2 regions of the Planococcus sp. RAB007_Raresut genome follow, and region 2 is predicted to be linked to the other one. Evidence: riboswitches for the same ligand, from Rfam matches in the RefSeq annotation. Region 2 holds a riboswitch; the other holds the start of a gene.
The links. A riboswitch is a leader RNA that binds a small molecule or an ion and turns the genes downstream of it on or off. The one in region 2 is predicted to bind S-adenosylmethionine.
Positions count from the first base shown of each region.

Region 1: another riboswitch for S-adenosylmethionine. It lies ahead of metK (methionine adenosyltransferase); the one in region 2 lies ahead of AC2Q9J_RS10325 (O-acetylhomoserine aminocarboxypropyltransferase/cysteine synthase family protein).

Region 1 covers NZ_JBXYIF010000003.1:8,977-24,860, forward strand. The annotation lists gene menD (2-succinyl-5-enolpyruvyl-6-hydroxy-3-cyclohexene-1-carboxylic-acid synthase) at 1-285, shown strand, start outside; gene menH (2-succinyl-6-hydroxy-2,4-cyclohexadiene-1-carboxylate synthase) at 282-1,085, shown strand; gene menB (1,4-dihydroxy-2-naphthoyl-CoA synthase) at 1,104-1,922, shown strand; gene AC2Q9J_RS06680 (GNAT family N-acetyltransferase) at 1,989-2,429, shown strand; gene AC2Q9J_RS06685 (o-succinylbenzoate--CoA ligase) at 2,466-3,899, shown strand; gene menC (o-succinylbenzoate synthase) at 3,890-4,969, shown strand; gene AC2Q9J_RS06695 (hypothetical protein) at 5,083-5,307, shown strand; gene AC2Q9J_RS06700 (hypothetical protein) at 5,399-5,671, shown strand; gene AC2Q9J_RS06705 (hypothetical protein) at 5,708-6,283, shown strand; gene AC2Q9J_RS06710 (hypothetical protein) at 6,284-6,862, shown strand; gene AC2Q9J_RS06715 (group-specific protein) at 6,862-7,269, shown strand; gene AC2Q9J_RS06720 (hypothetical protein) at 7,294-7,719, opposite strand; gene AC2Q9J_RS06725 (metal ABC transporter solute-binding protein, Zn/Mn family) at 7,846-8,835, opposite strand; gene yidD (membrane protein insertion efficiency factor YidD) at 8,924-9,154, opposite strand; gene AC2Q9J_RS06735 (Dps family protein) at 9,269-9,715, shown strand; gene ytkD (RNA deprotection pyrophosphohydrolase) at 9,786-10,244, shown strand; gene AC2Q9J_RS06745 (alpha/beta hydrolase family protein) at 10,225-11,016, shown strand; gene pckA (phosphoenolpyruvate carboxykinase (ATP)) at 11,056-12,645, opposite strand; SAM riboswitch class I at 12,881-12,995, shown strand; gene metK (methionine adenosyltransferase) at 13,199-14,395, shown strand; gene AC2Q9J_RS06760 (gamma carbonic anhydrase) at 14,441-14,953, opposite strand; gene AC2Q9J_RS06765 (alpha/beta fold hydrolase) at 15,066-15,869, shown strand.
Region 2 covers NZ_JBXYIF010000004.1:319,524-335,407, forward strand. The annotation lists gene AC2Q9J_RS10300 (HAMP domain-containing sensor histidine kinase) at 1-1,730, opposite strand, end outside; gene AC2Q9J_RS10305 (response regulator transcription factor) at 1,871-2,563, opposite strand; gene AC2Q9J_RS10310 (EamA family transporter) at 2,822-3,706, opposite strand; gene AC2Q9J_RS10315 (helix-turn-helix domain-containing protein) at 3,815-4,045, shown strand; gene metX (homoserine O-acetyltransferase MetX) at 4,250-5,260, opposite strand; gene AC2Q9J_RS10325 (O-acetylhomoserine aminocarboxypropyltransferase/cysteine synthase family protein) at 5,272-6,561, opposite strand; SAM riboswitch class I at 6,668-6,783, opposite strand; gene AC2Q9J_RS10330 (glycerol-3-phosphate acyltransferase) at 6,918-7,559, shown strand; gene pepT (peptidase T) at 7,644-8,861, shown strand; partial or broken gene AC2Q9J_RS10340 (STAS domain-containing protein) at 8,898-9,917, opposite strand; gene AC2Q9J_RS10345 (YczO family protein) at 10,094-10,327, shown strand; gene AC2Q9J_RS10350 (pyridoxamine 5'-phosphate oxidase family protein) at 10,451-10,876, shown strand; gene AC2Q9J_RS10355 (RrF2 family transcriptional regulator) at 10,908-11,345, opposite strand; gene hmpA (NO-inducible flavohemoprotein) at 11,586-12,764, shown strand; gene AC2Q9J_RS10365 (iron ABC transporter permease) at 12,810-14,771, opposite strand; gene AC2Q9J_RS10370 (ABC transporter substrate-binding protein) at 14,771-15,748, opposite strand.

The DNA of each region.
Region 1 (15,884 bases), on a different contig from region 2:
AACAACGACGGTGGCGGAATTTTTTCGTATCTGCCGCAGTCACAGGAAGAACGTTATTTCGAAGAGCTATTCGGTACGCCTACAGGATTGAAATTCGAGGATGCAGCTAGAATGTATGACGCTGATTACGCTGCTGTCGAAACGAAAGAGCAATTTGTTGAGGCTCTTCGTACGAAAAAACAAAAAGCCGTTAAAATCATTGAAGTGTTTACGGACCGGAAAACGAATGTGCGGGTCCACAGAGAGTTGTGGAATCAGTTGATCGAGGAGCTGGACGGGCAATGAAATTGGAGATTGAAGGCGTCAATTATCACATTGAACTATTGAATGAAGATAAAGATCAGGCGCTGGTATTTCTCCATGGTTTCACCGGCAGCACTGAAACCTGGCACAAGATTGTCCCTCATTTTGAAGAATATAAAATTGTGCTTATTGATCTGCTTGGCCACGGTGGCACCGACAGTCCAAAAGATCCGGAGCGGTATTCAATGGAGCAGCAGCTGCGGGATTTGGAAAAAATATTTGACCATTTGGGGCTGACGAACTTTGCCTTGGCAGGATATTCGATGGGCGGACGAACAGCTCTTGCCTATGCCTGCGAATTTCCCGGGCGGCTTTCGGCTTTATTGCTGGAAAGTTCTTCGCCTGGTTTAAAGACTGAAGAGCACCGCAGCGAGCGAAGTAAAAATGATGGCAGATTGGCCGAACGGATTATATCAGGGGGAGTCATTTCTTTCGTCGATAGCTGGGAGAAGATTCCGCTCTTTAAAACACAAGAAGCCTTGCCTGAACCAGTGAAAAGGGATGTCAGGGAAGAACGGCTGGCGCAAGATCCGATAGGTCTTGCAAACAGCCTGATCGGCATGGGCACAGGTGCGCAGAAATCTTATTGGGAAACAATCAGCCAACTGCAGCTTCCGGTATTATTAGTTACGGGACGGTTGGATGAGAAGTTTACGGCGATAGCGGAAGAGATGGTTTCTCTGATGCCGAATGCCGAACACAGGGAGATTATGGCTGGACATGCTTTACATGTGGAAAAACCTGCTGAATTTGCTACAATAGTAGGGGAGTATTTAAAATGAATTTTTAGGAGGAAAATCATGACACGTGAATGGGTAAGTGAGCGTACATATGAAGATATCAAATATGAAATTTATAATGGGATTGCAAAGATTACAATCAACCGTCCGGAAGTGCGCAATGCCTTCCGTCCAAAAACGGTACATGAATTGATCGATGCATTTTCACGCGCCCGCGATAATTCAGACGTAGGCGTAATCGTATTGACTGGCGAAGGGGAGAAAGCCTTCTGTTCAGGCGGCGACCAAAGTGTCCGCGGACATGGCGGTTATGTTGGAGAAGATGAGATTCCACGTTTGAATGTCCTTGACCTTCAGCGTTTGATCCGTGTAATTCCTAAACCGGTTGTAGCAATGGTTGCTGGATACGCAATCGGCGGTGGACATGTATTGCATGTCGTTTGTGATTTGACGATTGCTGCTGACAACGCACGTTTCGGACAGACTGGCCCTCGCGTTGGTTCGTTTGACGCTGGCTATGGTTCAGGTTACTTGGCTCGCATCATCGGACACAAGAAAGCCCGCGAAATTTGGTACCTGTGCCGTCAGTACGATGCTCAGGAAGCGCTTGATATGGGTTTAGTAAATACTGTTGTTCCTTTAGAGCAGCTTGAAGATGAAACAGTGAAATGGTGCGAAGAGATGCTTGAAATGAGCCCGACTGCACTTCGTTTCGTAAAAGCGGCGATGAACGCTGACACAGACGGCCTTGCTGGTCTTCAGCAAATGGCTGGTGATGCTACATTGCTTTACTATACAACAGACGAAGCGAAAGAAGGCCGCGATGCTTTCAAAGAAAAACGCAAGCCTGATTTCGGTCAATTTCCTCGTTTCCCTTGATTATTAATAATTGAAAGCTGTCCTCTAGGGGGCAGCTTTTTTTAGAATGAACGGAGAGTGGTGAAAGTGTCGATTCGATATAGGAGTTTTACCAAGCTGGAGCCAGGCGAGTTATTGGATGGACTGGTTTTATTGCATACGAAAGTTTTTAGCAGTTCAGATGATTTGGCTGGCAGAATGGCTGAAAAACCGAAATTGCGAATAGACGTGGCGATGGATGGTGACAGCATCATAGGCTATAAAATCGGCTATGCCTTAAACCGGGAGCAATTTTACAGCTGGCTTGGTGGTATTGATGAAAGGTATCGGCATCAGGGAATAGCGCGCGAATTAATGGAGCGGCAGCATGAATACGCGCGGGATGAGTCATATAACGCCGTAAGGACCCATACAAAGAATAAATGGCGAAGTATGCTGCTGTTGAACATTCAAAGCGGCTTTGACATCATCGGCACTTATACAGACGATACCGGAGAATCGAAAATTATTTTAGAAAAGAAGCTGTGAGTAAGAATTCAGCTTCACAGAAAGGAATTTTGAATAATGAGCTATCCGAACTGGCTTAGCCAAAGGGCACATTTAAGCGGCAGCCGAATGGCGCTGTCATATGGCGGGCAGCAATGGACATTCGCGGAAATCAATGATGTGGCGAAAAATTATGCAGGCAGGTTGACTTCTCTTGGCATCACTTCCGAAACAAGAGTTGCAATTCTCGCCAAATCGCATCCTGAGTCTGTATTTGTTATGTATGCATGTCTTCATATCGGCTGTGAAATGGTCATGCTGAATGAACGGCTTTCAGCGACGGAATTGGATTATCAATTGCAAGATTCGGAAGCTGCTTATTTATTGGTGGATGAAGAACTGCAAGGGAAACTCTATTCTGGCAATAAAATCAGTTTTTCTGATATTCAAAATGCAACGCCTTCCAAATTCACAACCGAAAAAGATTGGGCAGAGGATCGGACGATTTCAATCATGTATACATCCGGCACCACAGGATATCCAAAAGGTGTAAGGCAAACAGCGGAGAACCATTTCTCAAGTGCCGTTTCCTCGGCATTGAATATTGGCATTGCACCCGGGGACGTCTGGCTCTGTGTCATGCCGTTATTCCATATCAGCGGCTTTTCGATACTGATGCGGTCACTCATCTATGGCATGGGTGTACAGCTTCATCCGAAATTCGATGCAAAAGTCTGTGCTCATGAATTAAGCAACGGAACCGTGACTCATATGTCTGTGGTGGCAGTGACACTGGAGCGTGTTTTGAGTGAGCTGGAAACAGCAAACCTAAATGTCTCGTCAAATTTTAAAGCGATGCTCGCCGGCGGCGGTCCGGTTCCGATTTCCTATATGGAACGGGCTGAGAAGTTCGGCATCTCTGTTCTGCAGACATACGGCATGACGGAAACATCGTCTCAAACGACCACATTGCAGCCGGCAGATGCCAAAAGGAAAATCGGTTCGTCCGGCAAGCCTTTATTTTTATATCAAATAAAGATTGGTGAAAATGCAGCACCTGGTGAAAAAGCGGAAATTATGATTCGGGGTCCGCAGGTGACACCAGGGTATATCGGCAAATTTGCGGAGCGGGATGTGCAGGAGGATGGTTGGTTCCATACGGGTGACATCGGATACTTGGATGAAGATGGTTTCCTGTTTGTCGTTGACCGGCGTTCGGATCTGATAGTATCCGGCGGTGAAAATGTATATCCGGCGGAGATTGAAAAGGCCCTGCTTGGGCATCAGGCTGTCCGCGAAGCGGGAGTTTGCGGCATGCCCGATGAGCAATGGGGAGAAGTGCCGGCGGCTTTTGTGGTTCTTCATGAAGAAGTAGTGATGGAAGATTTAAAAGATTATTTGAAATCGCATATTGCCGGTTATAAAATCCCGAAAGTGATCCGTGCAGTCCATTCATTGCCGCGCAATGCTTCGAATAAAGTGCTTAGAAGAGAGTTGAAATCATGGGTGTGACGATCCGGGAAATTAAATTCCAGCGAATTCATAAAAAGCTGAAAAAACCGTTTGTCACTTCCCTGCAGACTGTGAACGACCGTGAATCAATCATAGTAACAGTCGTATCTGACAGCGGGTTGGAAGGTTTCGGAGAATGTGTAGCATTCTCAACTCCCTGGTATACGGAAGAAACGGTGGAAAGCTGTGCTTTAGTGATGGAGCGGGTTTTAAAGCCGTTATTGCTGGATAAAAACCTGTCGTCACCTCACGAAGCAGCCACTGCCTTTGCACCGGTCAAAGGCAATCATATGGCGAAAGCGGCCATCGAAATGGCTGTTTGGGACTTATTTGCAAAATATGAAGGGGTCCCGTTATGGCAGTATATTGGCGGAATCCATAAGGATATTCCGGCAGGTGTAGTGGTGGCAGCCAGTGCTGAAGGCCTTTTGCGTGACATCGAGCAGGCAGCCTTAAACGGCTATAGCCGCATCAAAATTAAAATTACGCCAGAATCTGATACAGTTTTATTGAAAGAGGCTATCAGCCGTTATCCTGATATAATGTTTTTTGCGGATTCGAATGGCGGATTCAGTGAAGAGAGTTTTACTCAGCTTACGCTTTTTGATGAAATTGGATTTTCTTTGATAGAGCAGCCTTTCGGGGAACAGGAATGGGATCTCCACGCACAGGCAAAAAAAACTATGCAGACGCCTATTTGTTTGGATGAAAGCATTACAAGCGTCCATGATGTTTTGCGGATGATTGAGATGCAGGCAGCCGATATCATTGTATTGAAAATGGGACGGCTGGGCGGCTGGCATGAAACATTGGAAGTTGTCGATTTATGCAGGAGCAATGGCATCGGGATGTGGGTAGGCGGCATGATTGAGTTTGGCGTTTCCAAAGCCCATAATCTGGCGTTGGCTTCTCTGCCGGATATTGTGCTACCTGGTGATTTTTCAGATTCCCGGCATTTTTGGGATGAAGACTTGATTGCACCTGAGATTGAAGTTATGGATGGGAAAATCGAATTGCAGCAGCTTGCCGGCATCGGCTATAGTGTCGACTTAAATAAAGCAGGGCTCTAAGAGTCTTGCTTTATTTTTTTTGCCTTTATAGAACGAAAATATGATACGATTAATTGGAACTTTCTGTATAGTTCGTAATTTAAATAGATATAAAGAATAGGAGTCATGAAAAGATGTTGAAAAGATTTTTTGCGTCAATGGCTTTCCTCATAATTGCTTCCATCTGTTTTACAGGGAATGTTATTGCCGTAGCTATCAGTGCTGAAAGAGGCGGCCAAAGTGAAGTTGGCTACGTTTTGTTGATTATTAGCGGGATTGCCATAGCTGCTGCAGTATTCCTCGGTTTTTGGATGGAAAGGGATTATCAATATTGTAAAAAAGAAGTGAAAAACATATAACCATTTGAGATTTATAAAAATCAAAGAAGAGAACCGACGTATATAAAATACTATTAAGGTGATTGAGAAGACTTGAGGTAAGGGGTGTTTCATGAGTCCACGTATATTTTTTATTGTCTTATCCGTAATTATCTTAGGTTGGATTGCTGCAGCCACTTATGCTTATTCGCAGCAGCTGGAACAGCCTGTTTTCCTGGATCATTATTTTGAAGACTATGCACATGAAAACTTGCAGATGCAATTCTACTACATAACAAATAAGAGTGATGATAATACGATTAATATGATTACACTGGGCGATATCCCGGCTTTTGTCGATGATTTTCAGGTAATGTTTACGGAAGGAACATCTTACGTGCAGTAATTCGGCTCGCATGAATTGAGGACGCTCAGCGTCAAAATGGATCCACATGAATTAAGTAAATTAAAAGAAGAAGTTATCATTAACGAAATTACTGTCTATTTGGCTGGCGGTGATTCGTTCACAGCCGATATCGGAGAAATCATTATTCATCCTGAGGACGAGTCGTCAAAACCTTATCTATCACAGATGTCTTCAGGAGATGGTGAATTGACAGTTTCCTATCTTGAGGTGGAAGAAGAAATATCGATAAATGGATTTGAACCACATTTGCCTCCATATGGTATGGCCAATTTAAAAGTTCATGTGCCGAATACTGAAGATCATTTTAATAATGTTAATTATGTCCAAAAGATTGAGAACCGGTTAAAAGCAGGAAAAGGCGATGAATTACCCAATTTGGAATTCCCCCTGAATTTTAAGAAAAATGAGGGTTTCGCAATCTCGATTCAGAATAGAGGAGATTTAAAATACGTATTAAATTCATGGGTAATGATTGATGGCGAAGATAAAAACGGTACTGCTATAAGATTTCCAGCATCTCTATATCACATTCCAATCTTGACTCGAGAGGACAGTCGTACAATTATAGAACAAAAAGGGGCGGGTAAATAAATGAAAGGATCATTGGGACAGATTTTATATGGATACGTCTTCATTTTTCTCGCCATTCGTATAGGGGTCGACATCTTGGCGGATCCGATAGGATATTTCCTGATTGCAGCCGGTTGCTATAAAATCGGAGAAGTTATTGATGAAGGCAGGCAGGCTGCTTATATCTCAATTGGTCTGATCTTCATCTCGATCCCTTCTGTGTTCATTGATTTTAATCTTGTTGACAGGGGCCCCTGGTATTATTATTCTAATTTTTTGTTCGCTGGAGAAATTGTTTTGACATTTTATCTGTTCAGGATGTTAATAAAGCTGGCGGCCAAAAATGGGGAAATGGAATTGTTTAATAGAACACAGCGTTTATTCAATGTTTATATTCCCACAAATTTGCTGATGCTTGGACTAAGCGCTGTCATGATAGCTTTTGTATATGAAAGCCTGCAGGTACTCGCGTTTCTGTTGATAATCGTCTTATTAATATTAAATATCGCCTTTATTCTATTGCTGAATGCCTTTCGAAAAGCTGCAAAAGAGGAAGAACCGCTTGTTTTGGATCTGGGGGAAGGAAGTAAGGAGGGCTGATGAAGTTTTATATCGCTTCGAGTTTTGCAAATAAGAATAAGGTCAGGGAAGCTGCCAGCCTTTTAAGAGAGGCGGGACACGTCCAAACCTTTGACTGGACAGCAAATCTGCGCGCCTCTTCGGTTGAAGAACTGGCGTTGTATGGAACGCTGGAGAAGAAAGCTGTGCTTGAGGCGGATTTTATAATCGTTTTATTGCCGGCAGGAAAAGGCAGCCATATTGAATTGGGAATGGCGCTTGGACAAGGTAAACCCGTATATCTGCTTTCGGAAACTGAAGAGGTATTCGACTTTGAAGTGACCAGCACTTTCTATTATTTACCGGACGTTCAGATTTTGGTCGGAGCATTGAGTGGGAGTATTGAAAGCATTCTAAAATCCATGGAACAGCAAAAAAGCGTCCAATGATTGCCATTGGACGCTTTTTGCATGTTATTTATAGACTGGATTACGTGGAGATTTCAGTGCTTTGAAAAGAGTTTGTATCAGGATGAATACTGCTGCTGCCGCCATACAGGAGATAGCTAACAGAAAGAAGCTGTCAGCGAATTCTTCATATTTGAAGGGCAGTGACAGGTAGGCGCCGTCTTCAAAGCCGGTTTGCTGATAATAGAACAGATGGTCAAGCAGGAGATCGAGTGTGGAGAAAAGCCAGCCGATTACGAATGCCGCAAAAATACGCATGCCATGTGCCAGCATTTTTTCTTTTCGATCTTCAGGAAACTTTAGCATTAAAGCAAGCAGAGCCGTACCAATGATAATAATCGGTATTTCCAATTGTTCTACATACATGGAACGGGTCAATATCAGACTTGTCAGGATCGCTGCGACTGTTAAAGCGGCAAGCAATTTTTTCATCTGGACCATCCTTTTCAAAAAGAAGTTATAATCAGTATACAATAAAAATGAAAATTCCGAAAACAGGTCTGGGATTTTGTTATTATAATCGTTTACAAAAAAAACACACCCGCAATGGGTGCGTTTTTATTTAAGAATAGTTTCAAGGACTTCCAGATTTCTTTTCATCAAAGTGAAGTAGGTTTCTCCATTATCGATATCTTCTTGTGTTAATACGCCAAGATTATGCATTTGCACTGCTTCCGCACCGACTTCTTTCTGGACAACTTCTGTCAGATTGGAAGAAACATTCTGTTCGAAGACGATGTATTCGATGTTTTTCTCACGCGCCATGTCGACGATTTCCGTCAATTCCTTCTGTGACGGTTCGTCCTGGCTATTTAGGCCAGCTACAGCAACCTGTTCAAAACCATATGGTTCCGCTAAATAAGTGAAAGCTGCATGGGATACGAAAAAAGTATCCTTTGATACGCGTTCCTGCAATTGGCTGAATGATTCTTCCAATTGTTCGAGCTCTTCGATCAGCTTGGCGTGATTCGTTTCATAAACTTCTGTGTTATCCGGATCTTCAGCAATCAGCGAGTCTTTGATGGATGTTGCAAGTTGCTGGCTGAGCTTTGGCGACATCCAGATATGAGGGTCTGTCGAGCCGTGGTCATGGCCATCGTGGTCAGCTTCTTCTGTATGTTCTTCATGTTCGTCCTCATGGGCTTCTTCGCCGTCATGTTCAAGTGCAGCCTCCAATTGCTCATCAGTGATTGAATCCGCAAGTGCCGCAAATTCGACATCTTCGCCATCAAGCGTTTTTTTCGCACTATCAATAAAACCTTCAAGGCCAAGGCCGATATAAAACATAAGGTCAGCTTCTGCGATAGCGATCATGTCCTGCTGGGTGGGTTCGAATGTGTGTTCATTCGCGCCAGCCGGGTAGACGGATTGTACTTCGACTTGATCCCCGCCGATTCTTTCCGTGAAATAAGTGATCGGATAGACAGTTGTATAAACTTGAATCTTCGAACTGTCTGCTGTGGAATCAGTATTCTCTGTTCCGGAATCGCCGCAGGCGGCCAATATAAGTATTGATATTAATAGAATAAATAGAGCTGATTTTTTCATGTTGATCCTCCAAAATGTAACGATTACGTTTTATTTACAAAGAGTATCTTACCGCAAACCCTATTTAAACACAAGAAAAACCTCCAACTTATTTCTTTGGAGGCCATTCTTCAGGTACGAAATCAACGCCGCCTTTATTGAATGGATGGCAGCTGAGTATTCGTTTTATTGCCAGGTAACCGCCTTTTAATGCACCGTGCTTTTCAACGGCTTCGATGCCGTAGTGGGAACAGGTCGGATAAAACCGGCAGCTTGGCGGTGACAGGGGAGATATGAACCGCTGATAGAAACGGAAAATTTTAATGAGTATTGTTTTCATATAGTTCGCCTTCTTCTTTCCATAAGATTGGAAACTCTTCATGTTTATTGTAGGCATTTTAAAGGTATTAATAAAGTAGAAGAACTTATTAATTTGAATGGAGAGTGGATTTAGATGTCAAAAGAATTAAATCAGGAATTAAACGTGCAAGTCGCAACTTGGTCGGTGGTTTATACTAAATTACATAATTTCCACTGGTACGTGAAAGGCCATCAATTCTTTACACTTCATGTAAAGTTCGAGGAATTGTACAATGAAGCTACGTTGCATATGGATGAAATTGCAGAACGTTTACTGGCGCTTGGAGGTAAACCTGTTGCGACAATGAAAGAGCAGCTGGAATTGTCTGTTGTCGATGAAGCAACAAGCAAAGAGACTTCTGATCAGATGGTCGAGACGGTTGTCAGTGATTACGATAAAATTATGGCGTCGCTGAAAAAAGGCATGGAATATGCAGCTGAAGACGGCGACGATATGACAGAAGATATGTTGAATGCCATTCACCAGAACCTTGAGAAGCATTCATGGATGCTTTCAGCATTCCTTGGCGAAAAGAAGTAAAATAAAATTACACAAGCGCACACGTTACGAATTGTGTGCGCTTTTTTTATTTGTTCAGGAGTGAGACAGGATGGAATATACGGATTTGAATGGCTTCACTTGCCGGTTATCGTTTGAAAAGGATGCTTTTCAAGTGGAAAGCCGACACGTACTGGTTATTGCGAAATTCAAAGGAAAGTGGCTGCTGACCGAACACAGGGAGCGGGGGCTGGAGTTTCCCGGTGGCAAAGCGGAAGCAGGAGAAAGTTTGGCCGAAGCCGCCAAAAGGGAAGTATACGAGGAAACAGGCGGCGTAATCGAAGAGCTTGAATGGTTTGCGGAATACTTGGTCCATAGCGAGCCGCCATTTTCTAAGACGGTATTTACAGGAACTGTTGCAGCGGTAGATGAAATTGATCTGATGGAAACAAATGGAGCTGTTATGGTTGATAGTTTGGACTTGGACAGCGACTTCAGCTTTCTGATGAAAGATGAAGGAATGAAACAAATTATGGAGCGGGTGAAACTGGATGGAAAATGGGAAGATTAAATCAAAAAGAATTTACCCTTCGCCGAATCCCCATGTGAAGCTGACGGAAATCGTTTATTGGTCAGAAGGTTTGAAGGTCAAAGGTCTACTGGCGGAGCCGAAAAAGCCGGGAAATTACAGCGGAATGCTTTACTTGCGCGGCGGTATCCAGTCAATTGGCATGGTGAGGCCGGCACGGGCTGCCCAATATGCCGCTCAAGGCTTTGTAGTGTTTGCGCCTTATTACCGGGGCAACAGAGGTGGAGAAGGGCGCGATGAATTTGCAGGTGCCGATCGCTGGGACGCGGTGCATGCAGTGGATGTGCTGAAACAATTCTGCAATGGCCACGTGCATCTGCTGGCATTTTCGAGAGGCGGCATCATGGCGCTGTGGACAGCGGTGCTGCGGGACGACATCACTTCGCTTGTGACATGGGCAGGTGTAACGGATACCGTTTTAACCTATAAAGAGAGGCCGGATATGCGCCGCATGATGAAACGTATTTACGGTGGAACACCGAATACAGCTTTGACAGCTTATGAAGAACGGAATCCACTGATGCGTCTCGAGGAAGCGACAGCCCCTATGCTGATCATTCACGGACTGCAAGATGACAACGTACTGCCGGCGCAGGCTTATCTTTTGGAAGAAGCCTTAAAACTGAATGATCATCCTCATGAAACTTGGTATTTCCCGGAGTACACGCATTTCTTTCCACCGACAGCAAACCGTAAGACAGTTGCCGCGTTAGCGCATTGGATGAAAGAAAAAGAACAGGATACTGCAAATTAAAAAGCACATCCGGCAACTTGCCGGATGTGCTTTTGCTTATTAATTATTCAATGGTCCGCCTTGAGCGCTGATGTCAGCTGATACGGAACCGAATTTCTTGAAGTTGTCCTGGAATTTCTGAGCAAGCTCCTGTGCTTTCGCATCGTAAGCTTCTTTGTCAGACCAAGCGTCACGAGGATTAAGAACCTCAGTTGGCACGCCAGGAATTTCCTGAGGAATGCTTAGTCCGAAGACAGCTTCCTGTTCAGTCTTAACATTGTTCAATTCGCCTTTGATTGCTGCGCGAACCATAGTACGTGTATAAGAAAGTTTCATGCGGTTGCCGACGCCGTATTCGCCGCCAGTCCAGCCAGTGTTTACAAGGAAAACTTCCACTTCGTGTTCATCGATTTTATTGCCGAGCATTTCTGCGTAGACAGTTGCTTGCAATGGAAGGAAAGGTGAACCGAAGCAAGTTGAGAATGTCGCTTCCGGAGAAGTGATGCCACGCTCAGTGCCTGCCAGTTTCGATGTATAGCCGCTTAGGAAATGGTACATTGCCTGTTCCTTCGACAAACGGCTGATAGGAGGCAATACGCCGAATGCATCAGCAGTCAAAAAGACGATCGTTTTCGGATGTCCAGCCATTGAAGGATGGATGCTGTTGTCGATTGCATCAATCGGATAAGCAGCACGTGTGTTTTCAGTCAATGAACCATCATCGTAATCGGGAATACGTGTTTCTAAATCAACGACAACATTTTCAAGAACAGATCCGAAACGGATTGCATCAAAAATCTGTGGCTCATTTTCACGCGAAAGGTTGATGGTTTTCGCATAGCAGCCGCCTTCGATATTGAAAACGCCGTTATCAGACCAGCCGTGCTCGTCATCACCGATCAGTTTGCGGTCCTGGTCAGCGGAAAGCGTCGTTTTCCCTGTTCCGGACAAGCCGAAGAACAAAGCAACATCGCCATCCTGGCCTACGTTAGCAGAGCAGTGCATCGGCAAAATGCCTTTTTCGGGAAGGATATAGTTCATGATTGAGAAAATGGATTTTTTCATTTCGCCGGCATATTCAGTTCCGCCGATCAGAATTACTTTCTTTTCCATGGAAACAATGATGAACGTTTCGGAATCAGTGCCGTCCACAGATGGGTCAGCCTTGAAAGTTGGCGCATAGACGACAGTGAATTCTGCGTCATGGATTTTCATTTCCTCTTCAGTTGGACGGATGAATAATTGGTGGGCAAAAAGATTATGCCACGCGTATTCATTGATCGTCTGGATGTGAAGGCGTGACTCTGGGTCTGCACCGGCAAATCCTTTAAAGACGAAAAGTTCTTCTCTTTCTTTCAGGTGTTTCAGTACTTTTGCATATAGGTTCTCAAAAACTTCAGAAGAAATCGGACGGTTTACTGTACCCCAGTCAATTTTATCTTTCGAAATATCTTCTTCTACCATATACTTATCTTTAGGCGACCGGCCTGTGTATTTACCCGTTTCGGCTCTGACTGCGCCTTCGCGCGTCAGAATCGCTTCTCCACGTGAAGTGGCTGCCTCCACCAATTGTGGGACCGACCATTGGACATTGACGTTAGGGCCGTTTAAAAGATCTTTCAAATCGCTTGCGAAGTTAACTGAGTTCATATATGTACCTTCCTTTTCGGTTATTCCCAAGGCATTGGGGAAGAGTTATATTCGAACAATAGTATAACACATTAACTCGATTAGTCTATACTAATAACCCGCTGGAATTGAAAATTCATCATTTGTGCATAATTAATACCCGAAATAGGATGTTTTCATGCATCATAGGCGAATAAAACATAAAAAACGTTGACATCATATATCCAATTCCGTATGATGAAAAATTGAACGGATACTCTTATTCCGAGCTGGTGGAGGGGGCAGGCCCTATGAAACCCGGCAACCTGCTGCATTGATGCAGCGCTGGTGCCCAACCTGAAGCAAGGCTCACAGGCCTTGGATGATAAGAGTGAAAGGTGCTTATGATGATTTCTCCTTTCCTCATTGAATGATGAGTGAAGGGATTTTTTTATGAATCGCCCTTAATCCTCGTGTACAAAGGCCACAACGGCTTGAAGTTCAATCCATAATGTTTGGAACGGACTTGACATGGGAAAACGAGTACCGTATCAATTTCGAGAGCAATCTCGCAGGATATAAGGAGGAACATTTTTTGACAAACCGTCGATTATTCACATCAGAATCAGTAACAGAAGGACATCCGGATAAGATCTGTGACCAAATCTCAGATGCCATCCTGGACGCGATCCTCGCAGAAGACCCTAATGCACGAGTAGCGTGCGAAACTACCGTTACTACAGGACTTGTTCTTGTAGCAGGGGAAATTACAACAACAACATATGTCGACATCCCGAAAGTGGTGCGCCAGACTGTTAAAGATATTGGTTATACACGGGCGAAATACGGCTTTGACTCTGAAACAAGTGCGGTGTTGACTGCAATTGATGAGCAATCGCCTGATATCGCTGCAGGAGTGAACGTTGCTCTTGAATCACGCGAAGGCCAGATGACAGATAAAGAACTGGATGATATCGGAGCAGGCGACCAAGGTTTGATGTTCGGTTATGCGAACAATGAAACCGAGGAATTGATGCCATTGCCGATTTCATTGGCACATAAATTGGCTCGCCGTTTAGCAGAAGTGCGCAAGGAAGAGATTCTTCCATATTTGCGTCCTGACGGCAAAACACAAGTGACTGTTGAATATGATGAAAACGATAAGCCGCTTCGCGTGGATACTATTGTTATCTCAACACAGCATCATCCTGAAGTAACGCTTGAGCAAATCCAGCGCAATATTAAAGAATATGTCATTGATGAAGTCGTTCCGGCTAATTTGCTGGATGATGAAACAAAATATTTCATCAACCCGACTGGCCGTTTTGTAATCGGTGGACCTCAAGGAGACGCGGGTCTTACTGGCCGTAAAATCATCGTTGATACTTACGGTGGTTATGCACGCCACGGCGGCGGTGCATTCTCCGGTAAGGACGCGACGAAAGTTGACCGTTCCGGTGCATATGCAGCGCGCTATGTAGCGAAAAACATTGTCGCTTCAGGATTGGCTGATAAATGTGAAGTGCAGCTTGCTTATGCAATCGGTGTTGCACATCCGGTTTCAATTTCAGTTGATACATTCGGCACAGGCAAAATCAGTGAAGACCAATTCATCGATCTTGTCCGCAATAATTTCGACTTGCGTCCGGCTGGCTTGATCAAGATGCTTGATCTTCGCCGTCCGATCTACAAGCAGACTGCAGCTTACGGCCATTTCGGCCGCACAGATGTGGATCTTCCTTGGGAGCGCACTGACAAAGCAGATGCTTTGAAAGAACAATCAGGAATTTAATGAAAACAAAAACCCGCACAAGCCTCATGGCTCGTGCGGGTTTTATTATTTCTGCAGGGATTTATAATAAGCGGCTTTCTCGGCATATTCACGGACAATGCGTTCCATGTCGGCGATGTCGTCTTCGTTGAGATCCCGGATGACTTTAGCGGGGCGCCCAAATGCCAGTTTGCCTGGTGGAATGACTTTTCCTTGCGGTACGAGGCTTCCGGCTCCGATAAATGCACCTTCACCGATTTCAGCGCCGTCGAGGATAACAGATCCCATGCCGATCAATGCATTCTTACGGATGATGCAGCTATGGAGCGTCACCTGGTGTCCCACTGTGACATTGTCTTCGAGAATCAATGGATTATTGGGGCTCTGGTGCAGCATGCAGAGATCCTGGATATTTGTTTTATTGCCGATAACGGTTGGGGCTACATCACCGCGGACGACTGTATTGAACCAGATGGAAGATTCTGCGCCGATTTTCACATCACCAGTGATGGTTGTGTAATCAGCGATGAAAGCGGATGGGTCTATTTGCGGGTGTTTGTCATTGTATGGGTAAATCATGGTAAAACTCCTTTAATCAAGATAAGATATCTTTAATGGTAGCAAAACCTTTTGAAAGGTCAACTTTAAGATCTGATATTAATAGAAGATAGATTAAAGGGGGCGTTGGCAAATGTGGAAATGGCAGGCTGAAGGCCAGGCGAAAGCAGTGATCGTAATTATTCACAGTGCATACGAACATCATCTGCGCTACGCTTGGCAGATCAAGGAATGGAGAAGTTCCGGTTTTGAAGTGGTGATGGGAGATCTGCCGGGCCACGGTAAAAACGGGACGATTCAAAAAGCACACACTGAATCATTCGAAGCCTATGAAAAGGCGGTCAGTGAAATGCTGGATGTGGCAATTGAGCTTGAGATACCGGTGTTCATTGTGGCACATGGATTGGGAGCTACGTTGGCCATCAATTATTTGAGCAAACATTCCATTGAAGTGGCAGGTGCCGTATTTACTTCTCCGTGGCTTCATCTGCTGCGGACACCTTCCAAATTATCCAGCGCTTTGTCAGGCGTGCCGAAAATCACCTCACAGATTAAAGTAAAACACGAAATTACAATTGAAGATCTGACCCGGAATCCTGAAGTGATCGAACTTGAAAAGGACGATGAATTATATAAACCGCAGATATCAATCGGCTGGTACCGTGAGCTGCAGGCATATATGAAACAGGCTGCAAGCGGTAAACAGGTTTATCCGGATATTCCGACATTTGTTCAGACGGCAGAGAAGGATTTGATTGCTGATAAAGAAGCGTCGAAAAACTGGCTGAAGCAGCAGAATCTTAAAGAATTCAGTTATAAGGAATGGAAAGATGCCTATCATGATCTTTTTCAGGAACCAGAGCGCGAAGATGTATTTACGACCTCGCATTTATTCATAAAAAATGTTTTACGGTCTATCGGCTATTTAGTGAAATAAGAATTGAAATAAAGT
Region 2 (15,884 bases):
AGCTGCGTGAAATCGACACGCTGGCGGTGCAGCTCCATATTCCCACTGGCCATCTTGGAAACTTCGAACAGATCTTCAATCAATGTTTTTAACCGCTGAGATTTTCTGTCCAGAATATCGGCATACATCAATCGATCTTCAGCGGAAAGATCTGGTGTCTTCATCAAGTCCGTATAGGTAATGATGGAAGTCAAAGGTGTTCGGAGATCGTGGCTCACGTTCGTGATCAATTCCGTTTTCAGCCTTTCACTTTTCGCCTGCTCCGAGACGGACTCGCGCACGCCTTCTTTTAAGCGGTTCAACTGAATAGCATGCTGCGCTAAATGTGACTTGCCTTTAACAGGAATCTGTTCATTTAAACTTCCATTCGCAATTGCTTGTGTACTATCCATCAAAACATTTAAGTAACTGAACCGTTTCATCATGAACAGCAATACCGGCAGGCCGATGAAAAGAGTCGCCGGCACCCATACGATTATTACCGGCGGAAATATGAACAACAGCATTGTCCCTGCTCCCCAGAAGAATATTACGGTCAATAAAATCAACATTTGGACACCGATTGATTTCCTTAAAAATGCATATCGCGACATCTGCAGCGAACGCTGTAAATAACTGTTTCTAAAATCATCCACCAGCTTATCTGATTTATTGTAATAAGCGTAGAGCCAGATTCCTTGAAGAATGAGCAATCCCAGCACTACACCGTTAATCGCGAAATTCTTTACGGTATTCCAGATAAAAGAGGGCAGACCGCCGTATATGGTATATTCCATTATTCTTAGCGAGTTTGCCACTCCATAAGGCAAGGCAAAAAATAAGGTGATTCCGAAAAGACCAAGTTTCACTTCAAGCGGCCATGCCGACCATTTTCTGTATAGAGGTGTTTTCAAAAATGCATCTTGTTCAAATTTCAACTTTGTAAAAAGCAGCACAATGCCCGCAATCGCCAAAGCTCCCAAAAGATACAAAGTGTTCTTGATATATTCATGTCCTACGATATCAGCGCCCCGGTCGCTCGCAGCAAGAAGAGAACGATCAATCTGAACGATTCCTTTAAATTCGGCATCTGAGGCAGGAATCATCATATCAGTATTATTGTAATTGGAATAATACAGTTCTTCACCATTGAAATGAAGCGGCGCAGCGTTGGTATACTTCTTCTCATAAAACGGGCGGCTGCTCATCTCTCCTTTTTTGAAGTTTTCACCAGTCTCAATATTTGTTAAGTCGTAAACATAATAGGGAAACTGTGAATTGAAATTCCCTTCTTCGGTTAATACTCCATTGACGGCAACTTTAGCAGCCCGTTGTTTGTCTTCAAGGATCTTTTCCCTGATGGTGTCATCATCCGCAAAATTGTCGCGGATCGCCTTTATTTTGCCATCCCGTTCTTCTGTCAATATTTCCAGCAGGCTGTCATTTTCGCTTTCGCGCGCGGACTCTATATCTGGATTATATTGGTCCTGAATGCTTTGAATCTGCTCAGCCAATGTGCCGTATCTAGTCCGGTATTCCTCGATCTCTTCCATCGATACTGAGAACTCGGTTTCCGCTTGTGGCGGGTCCAACTCAGTAACAATCAGCCGGTTGACAAAGTGATTGTATTCTTCTTTAAAGTCAGTAGTCTCCAGATAAGATTTCCCGAAATATTTCGGGCCCAATTCCATTACGCTGAAAATACTGATCAATACGATTGATAAAGTTATCAGCCAAAGCCATTTCTTCATTTTAGATTTCCCCTTTGGACACCGTTCGAAGTGATGCCAGTAATTCTATCGCAGGACTATTAAAAACGGTTTCCACAAAGAAGGACAAACAATAAAGAAGTGTAAACAATGCTATCGTTACGGCAAAAATCGACCATAGGTCATTTTTCAATTTTGTAGCCAATGCCCCACACCACCTTCAAATATCTTGGATTCTTTGGATCAGCCTCAATTTTTTCGCGGATTTTCCGTATATGGACAGCGACAATATTTTCCGCATTATATGCAGGCTCATTCCATACTCTCTCGTAAATGTCGCGGATAGAGAAAACTCGTCCCGCATTCACCATCAACAGCTCAGTGATTTTGAATTCAATTGGAGTCAGTTTCACCGGATCTCCGTGAAGCAATACTTCTTTCGCATCAGAATCCAACACAAGACCATCGATTTCAATACGCTGTGATTTATCTTGGTAAGTCCCAAGACTCACGTAACGTCTCAGTTGTGACTTGACTCTTGCTACCAGTTCCATAGGATGGAAAGGTTTGGTTACATAATCGTCCGCACCCACTGATAAGCCATGTATCTTATCTGAATCCTCCGCTTTAGCGCTGAGCATAATGATTGGAATATTCCGCTGTTCCCGAATTTTGAATGTTGCTGATATCCCGTCCAGCGTCGGCATCATTATATCGAGAATGATGACATGCACTTCATTGGATTCCAGTAGCTCAATCGCCTTTTGACCATTTTCGGCCTTCAGCACTCGGTACCCTTCATTTTTTAAATAAATTTCAATGCCGTCACGGATATCCTGATCATCATCAGTCACTAATACAGTAAATTGACTCATACAATCTCCCTCTTTTCTCACTATATTTATGATAAAGGTAAAATCTTAAGTGGATACTAGGATAAAAGTGAAGAAATTCTTAAGAAAAGCGCAAGCGCCCGTTAAGCTCTGAAAGGCATAAGGCAGAACAGCAGAGTGGCGTCCTTTGCCACGGCAGCTGGGCTGACTTATGACCCGAAGAGCTGGGCAGCTGGAGTCTAGACAAAGAAAAACTTCTTTATAGCCTCATAAAATTAAAAAACGATAGCTTGTCATTCATTAAGAAAGCTCATATTTATCTTCAGCTTTTCTTTTCTTGCCCATCGTCAGCACTAAAATACCGCCAAGCAGTAAAACAACTCCAGTCCATGAAAGCCCGCTCAGGACTTCACCCACCACCAGCACACCGAGTATCGATGCAGTAAGCGGTTCTGCTAAAGATAAGGTGACGGCTGATGAAGAGGGTATGGTCTTCAAACCTCTTGAGAATAATATGTAAGCAAGGCTTGTAGTCGCAAACCCAAGATAGAATATAATCCCAGCATCTGCAGGAATCAGAATATAGGAAATATCAAAAAAGAATAAAGATGGTATCAGAAAAACAGCCGCAATAGAAAAAATAAGCGCCACTGCGGGCACAGCTTCCATCGATTCCAAAACGCTCTTACTGGCAATCGCATATAATGCAAATGCAAGTCCGGCACCCAGCGCCATTGCCACACCGAGCGTATTAACTTCTGTAGCGCTTTTATTGGCGAACAGTAAAATACAGCCGATGATCGACATCATCGTCGCCAAGGTCCATATCCGATCGGGTCGCCTCTTTAAAAATAGCCATTCGATCAGTCCCGCAAGCACCGGAGCACTGCCGATTGCCACAACTGTCCCGATTGCGATACCGGTCAACTGCACAGACGAAAAGAATAACGGCTGGAACAGCGCCATACTGGCTGCTGAAACAAGTACAGCGGGCCAAGAAACGCTGCGAACAATGAAACGTTTCGTTGTTAATGTAAAAAGAAGCAGGGAAAAACCGCCAATCATCAAACGGAATGCACCGATTGTCAACGGATGTGCCTCTCCTGAAATGAAATTTTGCGCTGTGCCCGTCGTGCCCCAAAGCATCGCAGCAAGCAGCACCATTATATACGGAGTCCCGTTCATATCCTGCACCTCGAATTTCCAGTTATATCAATTACCATACCATTATTTCAATCGTTTGAGATACTGCTCTTCAGCGATTATAATAAAAGAAAAAGAGGAGGCGATCGTATGTATATGACAGTCCCTGAAACTGCTGCTTATTTGTCCATGCCGCAAGAGCAGATTAACCGCTATATACTTGAAGGACGTATCAAAGCAGTCCACGATGGAGAACAATACATGGTCAACACCTCTCAATTCGAAACGCATTTTCAACAGCTGGAACTCGCCAAACAGCAGCTCGAAGAATGGAAAGCCACCCCTATTCCGGATGACGTGGATATTAAGGATGAGGATTAAGTAACGAAAAGCGACGGCGCCCGTTAAGCTCTGAAAGGCATAAGACGATTTGGCGAAGCGGCGTCTTTTCAGCCGCACAGCCAAAGTGGCTTATGACCCGAAGAGCTGGGCCGCCGGAGTCTGGACAAAGAAAACCCGAATCCCAAAACCTTAAGAACAAGAAAAAGCATCCCAAAGCGGGATGCTTTTTTCTTGTTCCAATTATTAACGAGCCGCCCTAATATGCTCTTCTTGTAAAAATTCACGGATGGAACCGCTCCACTTCTCGAACTCCACCAGAAATCCGTCATGTCCATAATCAGTTTCGATGATTTCCCAACGGGCCTCAGGCTGCTCTTTCAGCCAAGGAATCATTAATTCGGCGGGATAAAGCAAATCATATGTGTACGAAACGGAAAAAATCGGAACGCTTATTTTCCTTGTCCCCATGTCATGGCTGTTCATAGCTTTCAATAAAATCAGATAGCTATTGGCATCGAAGCGCTGCGCCAGTTTCCGTCCCTGATAATCCAAATAAGATTCTACTTCAAAATTCTTGCCATTGCTCGCGCGTCCGAAGCGATCGTTAAACAGTTTGCTGCTCCGGTAACTAATCATACCTGCAATTCTTGCCAAGTGGAATCCGTTGAAGTCAGAAGATCCATCGTAATTTCCACTTTGGTAATCAGGATCGTTTTGGATTGCCTGTATACCTATATGATTAAAAGCAAGTGCATAGCTGCTGAACGCTGGGGTGACAGCAAGCGGAACGATGGATTCGATAAAATCCGGATACAGCGCTCCCCATTCAAGGGCTTTCATGCCCCCGAGCGAACCACCAATCACTGACTTCAGTTTGGTGATGCCCAAAGTTTTTAACGCCCGATATTCGGCATGGACCAAATCTTTGATCGTCAGCAAAGGAAAATCCGACCGATACGGCTTGCCGGTTGCCGGGTTGAGTGACAATGGCCCCGTCGAACCATCGCAGCCCCCGAGTATATTAAATGTAATCACCTGGAACTTATCCGTATCCACAGCTTTTCCGGGACCCGCCAAGCCGCTCCACCATCCGGGTTTTTCTGAGCTCCCGACAGCATATTGATCCCCGGTCAGCGCATGGCAGATCAGGACGGTCGGAGCAGAAGGATCGCCGTTTCGTTCATACGCTAATTCCACTCCTTCCAGCACCTGACCCGATTCCAACGTTAAGTTCCCGATGGCTACTGTTCCCATTTTTTCTCCTCCTATACTTCCTGAACTGCTGCCGCTTTGATGGCTTGCTCCAAGTCAGCAATCAGATCTTCCGGATTTTCCAGTCCGACTGACAAACGGATCAGTTCTTCTGTGACGCCTGACTGCTTCAATCCCTCCGCGCTTAATTGCTGATGCGTTGTCGAAGCAGGGTGGATGATCAACGACTTGGCATCTCCGACATTCGCCACATGAGACCATAAGCCGACACCGTCGATTACTCGTCTACCCGCTTCCCTGCCACCTTTGATGCCGAAATTGACGATCGAACCGAATGTATCCTTCAAGTATTTTTTCGCTAAACCATGAGACGGGTGATCTTCAAAGCCGATGTAATTAACCCATTCAACCTGCGGATGGTTCTTCAGGTAGTCAGCGATAATTGCCGCATTGCTGCTGTGTTTTGGCAAACGCAAATGTAATGTTTCCAAGCCCTGCAAAAATGCATGGGCACTGTCGGGGCTAAGCGACGGTCCGAAATCACGTAATAACTGCACACGCAATTTTGTCGCGAAAGATGCGCCTTCCGCATCTATTCCGTAACGGATGCCGTGATAGCTGTCGTCAGGTTGTGTGTAATTCGGGAATCTTTCGTGGTTCCAATTGAACTTGCCGCCGTCAACCGCAATGCCGCCGATTGTTGTGCCGTGCCCGCCAATCCATTTTGTCGCTGAATGGATAACGACGTCTGCTCCAAACGCTATCGGATTGCTGCCGTAAGGAGAAGCGAATGTATTGTCGATCAATAAAGGGATATTATATTCATGCGCAATTTCCGCCACCTTCTCTATGTCGAAAACATTCAAACTCGGATTGCCGATCGTTTCACCGAAAAAAGCTTTCGTTTGATCTGTCACAGCAGAGCGGAAATTTTCCGGATCCGCGCCGTCGACGAATTTAACTTTGATGCCGTAGCGCGGCAGCGTATTCGCGAATAGATTGTAAGTGCCTCCGTAGAGATTGCTGTCAGCAACCACTTCATCACCAGCTTCCGCAATATTGAGGATTGAAAACGCGATAGCCGCCATTCCTGAAGACAAAGCGACTGCCGCTGTCCCGCCTTCCAGAAGCGCCACACGCTGCTCAAATACATCCACTGTCGGATTCATGATGCGCGAATAAATATTTCCCGCCTCTTTTAAACCAAACAGATTCTGCGCATGTTCTGTGTCACGGAATACATAGGAAGTCGTTTTATGGATGGGAACTGCCCGTGAACCCGTTACAGGATCTGGCTGCTGTCCACCGTGAAGTAAGTTTGTTTCTGCTTTGAAATTCGTCATTTTTCATTCCTCCAATAATTTTAGTAGATGGACCTTAAAGGAGATGAGGGAATAGAAAAAGGCCCCCTTCTAATTAGAAGAGGGCCGCTATACACGGAGTTTCCTCCTCTCATCTTCCAGACTGTCGTTCCAGTCTGTAGGAATTAGCACCTTTCCAAGCTGGGTTGCTTGGTGGTTGCCGGGCATCGCAGGGCCTATTCCCTCCGCCACTCTTGATAAGAGTATTCAGATTCAGTTTTCCATCTTGTTGAGAAGTATAAATAATGATACGATATTTTGTCAAGAAGACTGTCGGATAATTTTGAAACTTTCTCATCATTCATACGTTTAATATTATGAAAGGCAGGGGGCAATTTATGATTCTTTGGATTTTTTCCGCACTTATTTCAGGTTATTTAATCGGTTGCCTTCATGGCTCCCTTGTCGCCCAATTGTTGTCCGGCACTAATATCAAGTCAACAGGCGTCAAAAATTCGGGCGCCTCCAATGCGGCAATCGTCCTTGGCTGGAAATACGGCGCACTGGTCGCATTTCTTGATATCTTCAAGGGATTTGCCGCAGTGCTCGCAATGCAGCTGTTTTTGGGAAGCAGCAGTCTGCCTTCGGAAACAGTATGGGCGATTTTATTCTTTATCGCAGCCGGAGTCGTACTCGGCCATAACTTCCCCTTCTATATGAAGTTCAATGGCGGCAAAGGCACCGCGGCCGTCATCGGAGTAATGATCGCGCTGGACTGGCAGCTTGGTCTTCTTGGGCTCGCACTTCTTGTCATCATCGCACTTGCCACAGATTATCTGGTCATCGGCGTACTTGCATTATATGCCGTTTTTCTTCTGATCGCGTTCTGGCCGGCGGATGGCTTTTGGCCCTATGTCATCGCACTTTCTTTGATGGCGATGGCGTTTTTGAAGCATCTCGAAAATATCCGCCGCATAAAAGACGGCACCGAAAACAAGGTGTCAGCTGTATTGCGGAAGAAAGCTGCCGATCCCCAGTGAGGGCCGGCAGCTTTTTCAGATTTCCTCTATTCTTTTCATTCGTGGTAAAATAGAGCCAGTACATACTTCAGGAGGTCTCTATCCATGATTGAAACTTTGATCGAACGATTGATCCGCTATGCAAAAATCGATACACAATCCAATTTTGAAAACCATGAAACACCTTCCACTCCCGGCCAGTGGGACCTTCTGCATGAATTAGAAAAGGAAATGAAGGAAATTGGTCTGGAAGAAGTCCAAATGGACGATTACGGCTATCTTTTTGGCACACTTCCGGCAACTTCAGATAAAGAACTTCCAGTAGTCGGCTTTCTTGCCCATGTCGACACAGCTACTGACTTTACAGGCAAAAACGTCAATCCGCAGCGTATAGATGATTACGACGGAAAAGATATTCCATTGAGTGGTTCTGTTAGAATGACAGTCAAAGATTTTCCAGATCTGCAGAATTATATCGGCCATACACTGATTACCACGGATGGCACGACTCTTCTTGGCGCGGACAATAAAGCCGGGGTTGCTGAAATAATGACGGCGATGGAGTACCTCATCCAGCATCCAGAAATCGAACACGGCAAAATCCGTGTCGCCTTTACACCGGATGAAGAAATTGGACGCGGTCCCCATAAATTCGATGTTGAGCGCTTTGGCGCCGAATATGCCTATACAATGGATGGCGGCCCACTGGGTGAACTTCAATACGAAAGTTTTAATGCAGCTGCCGGGAAACTGACAGTCCAAGGGAAAAGCGTGCACCCTGGTTCAGCCAAGGATAAGATGGTCAATGCTTCAACAATCGCCATCAAATTCCAGAATGCCATGCCTGAAGATGAAGTTCCTGAAAAAACCGAAGGCTATGAAGGATTCATTCATCTGAACAGCTTTAAAGGTGACGTGGAACAAGCGGTTTTGAGTTATATCATCCGCGACTTCGACAAAGAAAAATTCGAAGCGAAAAAAGTGCATATGCAGCAGACAGCTGAGAAATTGCAGGAACAATATGGAGCTGACACACTGACACTGGAACTGGAAGACCAATATTACAATATGAGAGAAAAAATCGAGCCGGTCATGCAAATTGTGGATGCCGCTGAAAATGCGATGAAAACACTTGGTATTGAACCAAATATCGTACCTGTCCGCGGCGGCACCGATGGCTCCCAGCTTTCCTATATGGGAATGCCGACACCGAATATCTTTACTGGCGGAGAAAATTACCACGGGAAATACGAATTCATATCCGCTGAGAATATGGAAAAGGCAACTAAATTAATCGTCGAAATCATTAAAACACAAAAATAAAAAAGGAAAAGCGCCCTGAACTTTAGGGCGCTTTTCCTATATAATGCTTCTTCCGTTCTGTGCGAGCGCAAAATGAATGCCGTGCTGCAAGGTTTGGAAGCAATCGAATTTTGAAATACCAATTCCACTTTCAGAAATCACCATACTCATTTTCGGAGAAATTCCTACCAAGATTGTTTCTGTTCCAATGAGGCCGGCCGTTGCTCCAAGTTTCTCAATCAGCGCGGCAGCTTGCTGGGTAAAATTATTATTAAGTCCGGTCAGATCGAGAACCAGATATTTCGCTTTATAAGTCGGCAAGTTCTGCAGCGTCTTGATTAATAGTTCCTCAGCCCGTTCTTCATCATAAGTGCCCAGCAGCGGCACTACGACAATACCGTCCAATACTGGGATAATTGGCGAAGATAATTCTTTGACCAGTGTGGTCAGTTCCGCAGTCTTTTCTTCCACCAGGTTTTGCAGCTGTCTTATTTGCTGAGATTCTTTTGAACGCGCTAAGCGATGGATATTCTCTTAGATGGTTTCATCTGAAGGAAAGTAACGGATGACAGTTTCGCTGAAACCTTCCAATTGAAAATGATCTACTTCGTACCAGATATTTTCTCCAAAAAGCTTGGTGAAAATCCCTGCATAATGGGCAGGAAGAAATCTGCCGCCTGTCTTCTTCTGCTGAGCAATATTAATACTGTGCTCCCAGCTGTCTTTTAAATGGACTTCAACGGTTTTCTTTTCAACATCCAGTTTATGTGTTTCCGCAATCCCCCAGCCAGCTGAAGCATATGTATTGGTGATCAGTGCCGCCGCTTCTGCTATATTCACATTTTCCATCCGAGAAAAATACTCTGCGACTACTATCCCTTGGCGATAACCGGTAGTTTCCATTACTACCTCCGCTGCGTCTTCTCCTGCTATTTCTTCTATCGTGTCAAAAAACATTTTCATTGCTGTGGAAGTCCAAAACAGAACCGAATTTTGGCCTTCGAATAAAAACTCGCCTTTTTCAAGGTTCCATTCAAAGCTCAGTCCACCAACATTAATAGAAGCCTGTGTGCTCATGTAAAAACTCCTCTCGTCCAATGATTCTATTTTACCATATATTTAAACAGATTTTATCGCTAAGCATAAAGGTATAGGACTAGTTATTATAAACTTTCTATAGCAAATGCTCAATGTTTTAAATACCTGAATAACAGGAATACATTGATAAGACTAATTGAAAGAGGTGTTCCATTATGTCAGATAAAAAACATTTTACTGAAGATGACCGCGAAGAAAGAAAAGGCGCTCCAATGGACAATCCGGAACAATCGAAAACCGATAAAGAGTCACTTTCCGAAATGCACGAAGAAGAAATGAATGTCGATACCATTCCTTTGGAAGACCTTAAGCAGGAACAGCAGGAAGAAAAAAATCCGCGTCAAACGAAAAGCGATTCTTCCAGCGAAGACAAATTCTCTGGATCTTAATCCTTATTTTCAGGAAAAGTCCATGCACAACTTTTAAAAGCAAAAGATCCGTTGCAATAACGGATCTTTTTTATGTTTATTTGAAGTTTAAAAAGGAATAGGGAGTTTAAAAGGAGTGATTTCATGAATCAGCAAGAGTTGAGAGAAGCCGCTTTGAAGATTTTGAACGACAGTTATGTAGGAGTGCTTGCGACAATCACCGAAAACAAACCGCATTCCCGGTATATGACTTTTTTTAATGATGAATTCACATTGTACACCGCAACCAGCAAAAAAACGCAAAAGGTCGACGAACTCGAACAGAACCCCAACGCACACGTCCTTCTCGGTTACGAGGGCGAAGGTGTCGGCGACACATTTCTGGAAATTGAGGGAGAAATGTCCGAGCATGACGACCGCAGTATTTTAGAAAAATTGTGGAATGAACATCTTTCCGGCTGGTTCAGCGGTCCGGATGATCCCAACTTATTAATCATCGCCATTAAACCGACGAGAATGCGCCTGATGAATAAAAAAGGGGAAGAGCCGCAGAATATCGAACTTCAATAAGAAAAAGCGGCTCATATCTTTGAGCCGCTTTTTATATGGGCTGCAGAATTTCCCGCAGTCCTTCTCTATTGAACAAGAGATCTTCCAGTGTATATTCATCGAGGACCGCCAAATACGCGTGGAGCGCTTTGCCCAAGACTCCGCGAAGTCCGCAGACTGGCGCAATCGGGCAACGGTTGTGTTCCCTGTCAAAACATTCAACGATATGGAAGTCGTCTTCCATTTTGCGTACAACTGTCCCGACATTGATGTTCTGAGGAAGGTCTGCTAATCGAATGCCGCCTCCCCGTCCTCTGACGGTTTGGATAAAGCCGGCTTTTCCAAGCTCAAAAGTCACTTTCATCAAATGGTTTTTCGATATATTGTAAGCGTCCGAAATTTCCTGAATCGTCGTCAATTTATCCTGTTCTTTCGTACCAAGGTAAATCAATACACGCAATGAGAAATCGGTATACATTGTTAGCCTCATTATTTTCACCTTCCCTGCACATTTATTATACCCACTGTGTAAAGTTCAAGAAAGTAATTGGTTCTGAAGGAATATTAAATATTAGTTGCCTTTATAGATACTCGGCGATGCCGGGCTTTTTTCATGTGTCGTTTCTGTGAAGGCAAATGTGTCTAAAATATTAAAGAAGTATTTTTAATATATCTTTAATCTCCCTTTGGGTTTATAGTCAAATTATAGAAAACAAAAGGAGAGATTGAGATGTTATCACAAGAAACTAAAACAATCATCAAATCCACTGTCCCTGTATTGGAAGAACACGGCACCGCTATTACAACCGTATTCTACAAAAATATGTTTGAAGCACACCCGGAATTATTAAACATTTTTAACCATGCCAACCAGAAAAAAGGCCGCCAACAGGCAGCTTTGGCAAACACAGTCTATGCGGCAGCAGTGCATATCGATAACCTGGAAGCGATTCTTCCAGCAGTAGTCCAAATTGCAAATAAACACGTCAGCCTCGGCATCAGACCAGAGCATTATCCGATTGTCGGCGAATACTTGCTTAAAGCGATCAAGGAAGTTTTGGGAGATGCCGCAACCGACGAAATCATCAATGCGTGGGCTGAAGCATACGGCGTAATCGCCGATGCGTTTATCGGCGTAGAACAAGGAATGTATGAAAAAATGGAAAGCCAGGAAAATGGCTGGAAATTCTTTAAAAACTTCACTGTAGCGAGAAAAGAAAAAGAAAGCGACAACATCACTTCTTTCTATTTGAAACCTGCAGACGGATCGAACGTTCCGACTTACGAACCAGGCCAATACATTTCCGTTCGTTTGACTATTCCGGGCGAACAATATTTGTTCAACCGCCAATACAGCCTTTCTCAGGCTGCAAAACCGGATGAGTTCCGCATTTCTGTCAAACGCGAAAGTGACAACGATCCAAATGGACGGGTATCCGTTTACCTGCATGACGAAGTGAATGTTGGGGATGTTATTGAAGTAAGCGCGCCAGCAGGAGAATTCGTTCTGGATGCAGCGAAAAAATCGCCAGTTGCATTTGTCAGCGGCGGAGTCGGCATCACACCGATGATGAGCATGTTTGAAACTGTCGCAACAATGACGCCTGACCGTCCGACAGCTTTCCTTCACGCTGCCCGAAATGAAAGCTTCCATGCATTTGATAAAGATATCCAAAAATACGTGGATACTATGGACAACGCTAAATACAAAACACTTTACTCTGACCAGCCAGAAGGGTTCATCACTCGTGAAGTGCTCGCGGAAATGGTCGATGTTACAGGAGAAGTTTACGTCTGCGGCCCTGTTCCATTCATGGAAAGCATGATCAACGAATTGCGCTCACTTGGCATGACTGATGAGCAGATCCATTTCGAATTCTTTGGACCGGCAGTGGCTCTACAAAAATAAAATAATTCCATAATAAAAGGCCTGCCGACTTGGCAGGCCTTTTTGCTATTTCATTTTCTTCAATAAATATAATAGATACGGTGTCCCGATTAAAGCGACGATCAATCCGCTTGGAATATCATTTGGCGCAATCAGTGTACGGCCGATGAAATCCGCCGTCACGAGCAGCAGCCCTCCGATCAGACCGGAAGACAGCATCAGCGGCAAATGGCGGAAACCAACCAGACGCCGCGCAATATGCGGCGCCACCAGTCCGATAAAGCCGATTGTTCCGACAATCGAAACTGCGGCGGTGGATATTGCAACACCAACGACAAGCGCCCAAACGCGGGTTGAACGGATATTCAAACCGAGTCCTGCCGCGACATCATCTCCGAAGGTCAATGTATCCAGGCTGCGCGTAATGTAGACAGCCGGCCAGATAAATAATGCGAACAGGATCAGTGCGAATTGCACATCGTCCCAGCCTTTGGCGTATGTGCTGCCGGACAGCCACACTAACGCGCTTGCAACCGCAAGCTTCGCTTTGACAACGAGAATTTGTGTAGCTGCGGAACCGAATGCAGAAATGGCGATTCCCATCAAAGCGACAAGCATCGGCTGGAAATTGTTTTTCCAGGCCGTCAGCAATATGATGCCGAGCGCAAGCGATGCCCCTAGTGTTGCGCCGAGCGGAAGGAACGCCGGAGGAATTGCCGGAAATACGACCAATAAGAGCATCGCACCTGCTCCACCCATTGATGTTACGCCGAGTACGCTGGCATCCGCAAGCGGGTTTCTTAATACCCCTTGCAGGATCACACCGGTAATTGCCAGCATGACGCCAACGATGAAGGCAGTCAATACACGCGGCACCCGGAATTCCCACACAACCGGCGATAGCCAGTCAAAGTTCCAGGCACTGCCGTTGAAACTTAAAGCCAAAGTGGTGACGATGACAATCGTACCCATAAGAATGGGCACCAGCATTTTCAAACGTACCGGTTTGGTGGTGCCGCCCATCTGACGTTCACCGCGTTTCATGGACCTGGCCGTTTTCCATGCCAGATACAATAACCACGGACCGCCGATCAATGCTGTCATTGCACCAGCTGGCACCTCTTGGCCGGGCTGGATCAGGCGGCCAAGAACATCCGCACCGATGAGCATGACACTGCCCCACAGGAACGAGTGAATCAGTATTTGAAGATGCCCGCGGATGCCCATCATGCGAACAATATGCGGTGCCATCAATCCGATGAATCCGATTGGCCCGACGACACTTACAGTTGTTGCCGCTAAAACGATAGCCGTTCCCCATGCCGCCAGTTTTACCAGGCGGACATTTTGACCGAGTGAAGAAGCAATATCTTCACCCAGCGACAAAATATCCATGGGCTTGGCGAGCAGCAGGACAGCAGCAAATGTAACCAGTATCACAGGCGCTGCAAATTGCACGCCTCCCCAGTTCAATTGCACCAAGGTACCGGAACCCCATAAGAAGAGCCCATTGGTTTCATTTTCAAAAAGCAATTGCATCGTGCCGGTCATGGATGCGAAAAGCAGGGAAATGATCATTCCCGTCAATGCCACACGCACAGGATCCATTTGTTTGCCGGCAAGTCCGATGACCAGCAACGAAGATACGACGGCACCCACTAAAGCTGTCGCAAATGGAAAGCCGCCGACGAAACCAGGGAAAAAGATTGTGCTGAGCACAACAAAAAAGAATGCGCCGGCGTTTATGCCGAGTGTGCCTGGAGATGCAAGCGGATTATTCGTCAGCGTTTGCAAAACTGCACCGGATACCGCCAGCGCACCACCGGCTATAATGCCGACTGCCAGCCGCGGCAAGCGGAGACTGACGACAATATCCTGAATTCTTCCTTCAGTCCAAACACCTGACAGCAAATCTGAAATGGAATAATCCGCCTGACCCTGAGTCAAATGGATGACAGATAACGCGAAAAGCAGGAAAAAGCCCCCTGTCAAAGAGACAAAGGACTTCGCTTTCAGTTTGCCTTGCATTAATTATTCACCATCACATCTGTAATTTGGTTCATCAATGTTTCAGCAGATAAAGGACCGCCGTATAACCACGTGTCCGGCCCCAAATCATATGTGCGGCCTTCCTGGACGAAATTCAAATTTTCCCATACGGCATTTCCGGCAAGCTGGTTTTCGTAGATATTGTCTTCATCCGGAACAGTGTAGAGGTAATTGGCATCTTCGTACTGAACCAATCCTTCCACGTTGAATGTGCTAGAACCGAAAACCTCGAATTGATCCGGTTCGTGAACATTATTCAAACCAATGCGGTCAAGAATGATGGAAGCCATGGAATTCGGTGTGAATACACGAATCTCCGGCGCCTGAGGACCTGAATAAGCAAGCGTCAAAATGACGTCATTGGTTTCAAGATTGGCAGCTTCGATTTCAGCCGCACTTTCCTCATATTTTTCTTCAAGATCTGCAAGAACCTGATCGGCCTCTTCCGTTTTGTCCACGGCTTTGGCAATTTCAAGGAATGTCGTTTCCATTTCCTGATAAAGATCGATGCTTTCATCTTCCGGATACGGATTGAAAATGACAGTTGGCGCGATGCGTTCCAATTCTTCAAGCATCGCAGTATGGCGGAAGTCGACTCCGATAATCAGATCCGGGTCGATCTCTGCAATAGCTTCAAGGTTCGGTTCCTGGCGTCCGCCAACATCGATAACTGTATCATCCAATTGCGGTTCGATATTTACGTAATCACCATATGATTCAATATCAGCCATACCTGCAGGCTGCACGCCTACGGCCAATAAATCTTCAGCGTATGTCCATTCAAGAACCACCACTTTTTCAGCAGGTTCATCCAACGTCACTTCACCGTTTGTTCCTTGAATCGTAACGGGTTCGCCTCCGCTTTCTGTTTCAGTTGCTGTATCTTCTTCTCCCGACGAACATGCCGACAGGACAAGCATAATTGCTGCAAGTAAAAATAAAGTCCATTTTTTCATGATGTAACCTCCAAGGTTATTTGATAACGATTCTCAAGACGTCCTTATTTTAGGACTTCCTGTCACATTTGTAAAGGAAAAACTCAAGTTTATAGTGAAAATCGTTCTCACTTATCATTAATTTATGATATAGTAT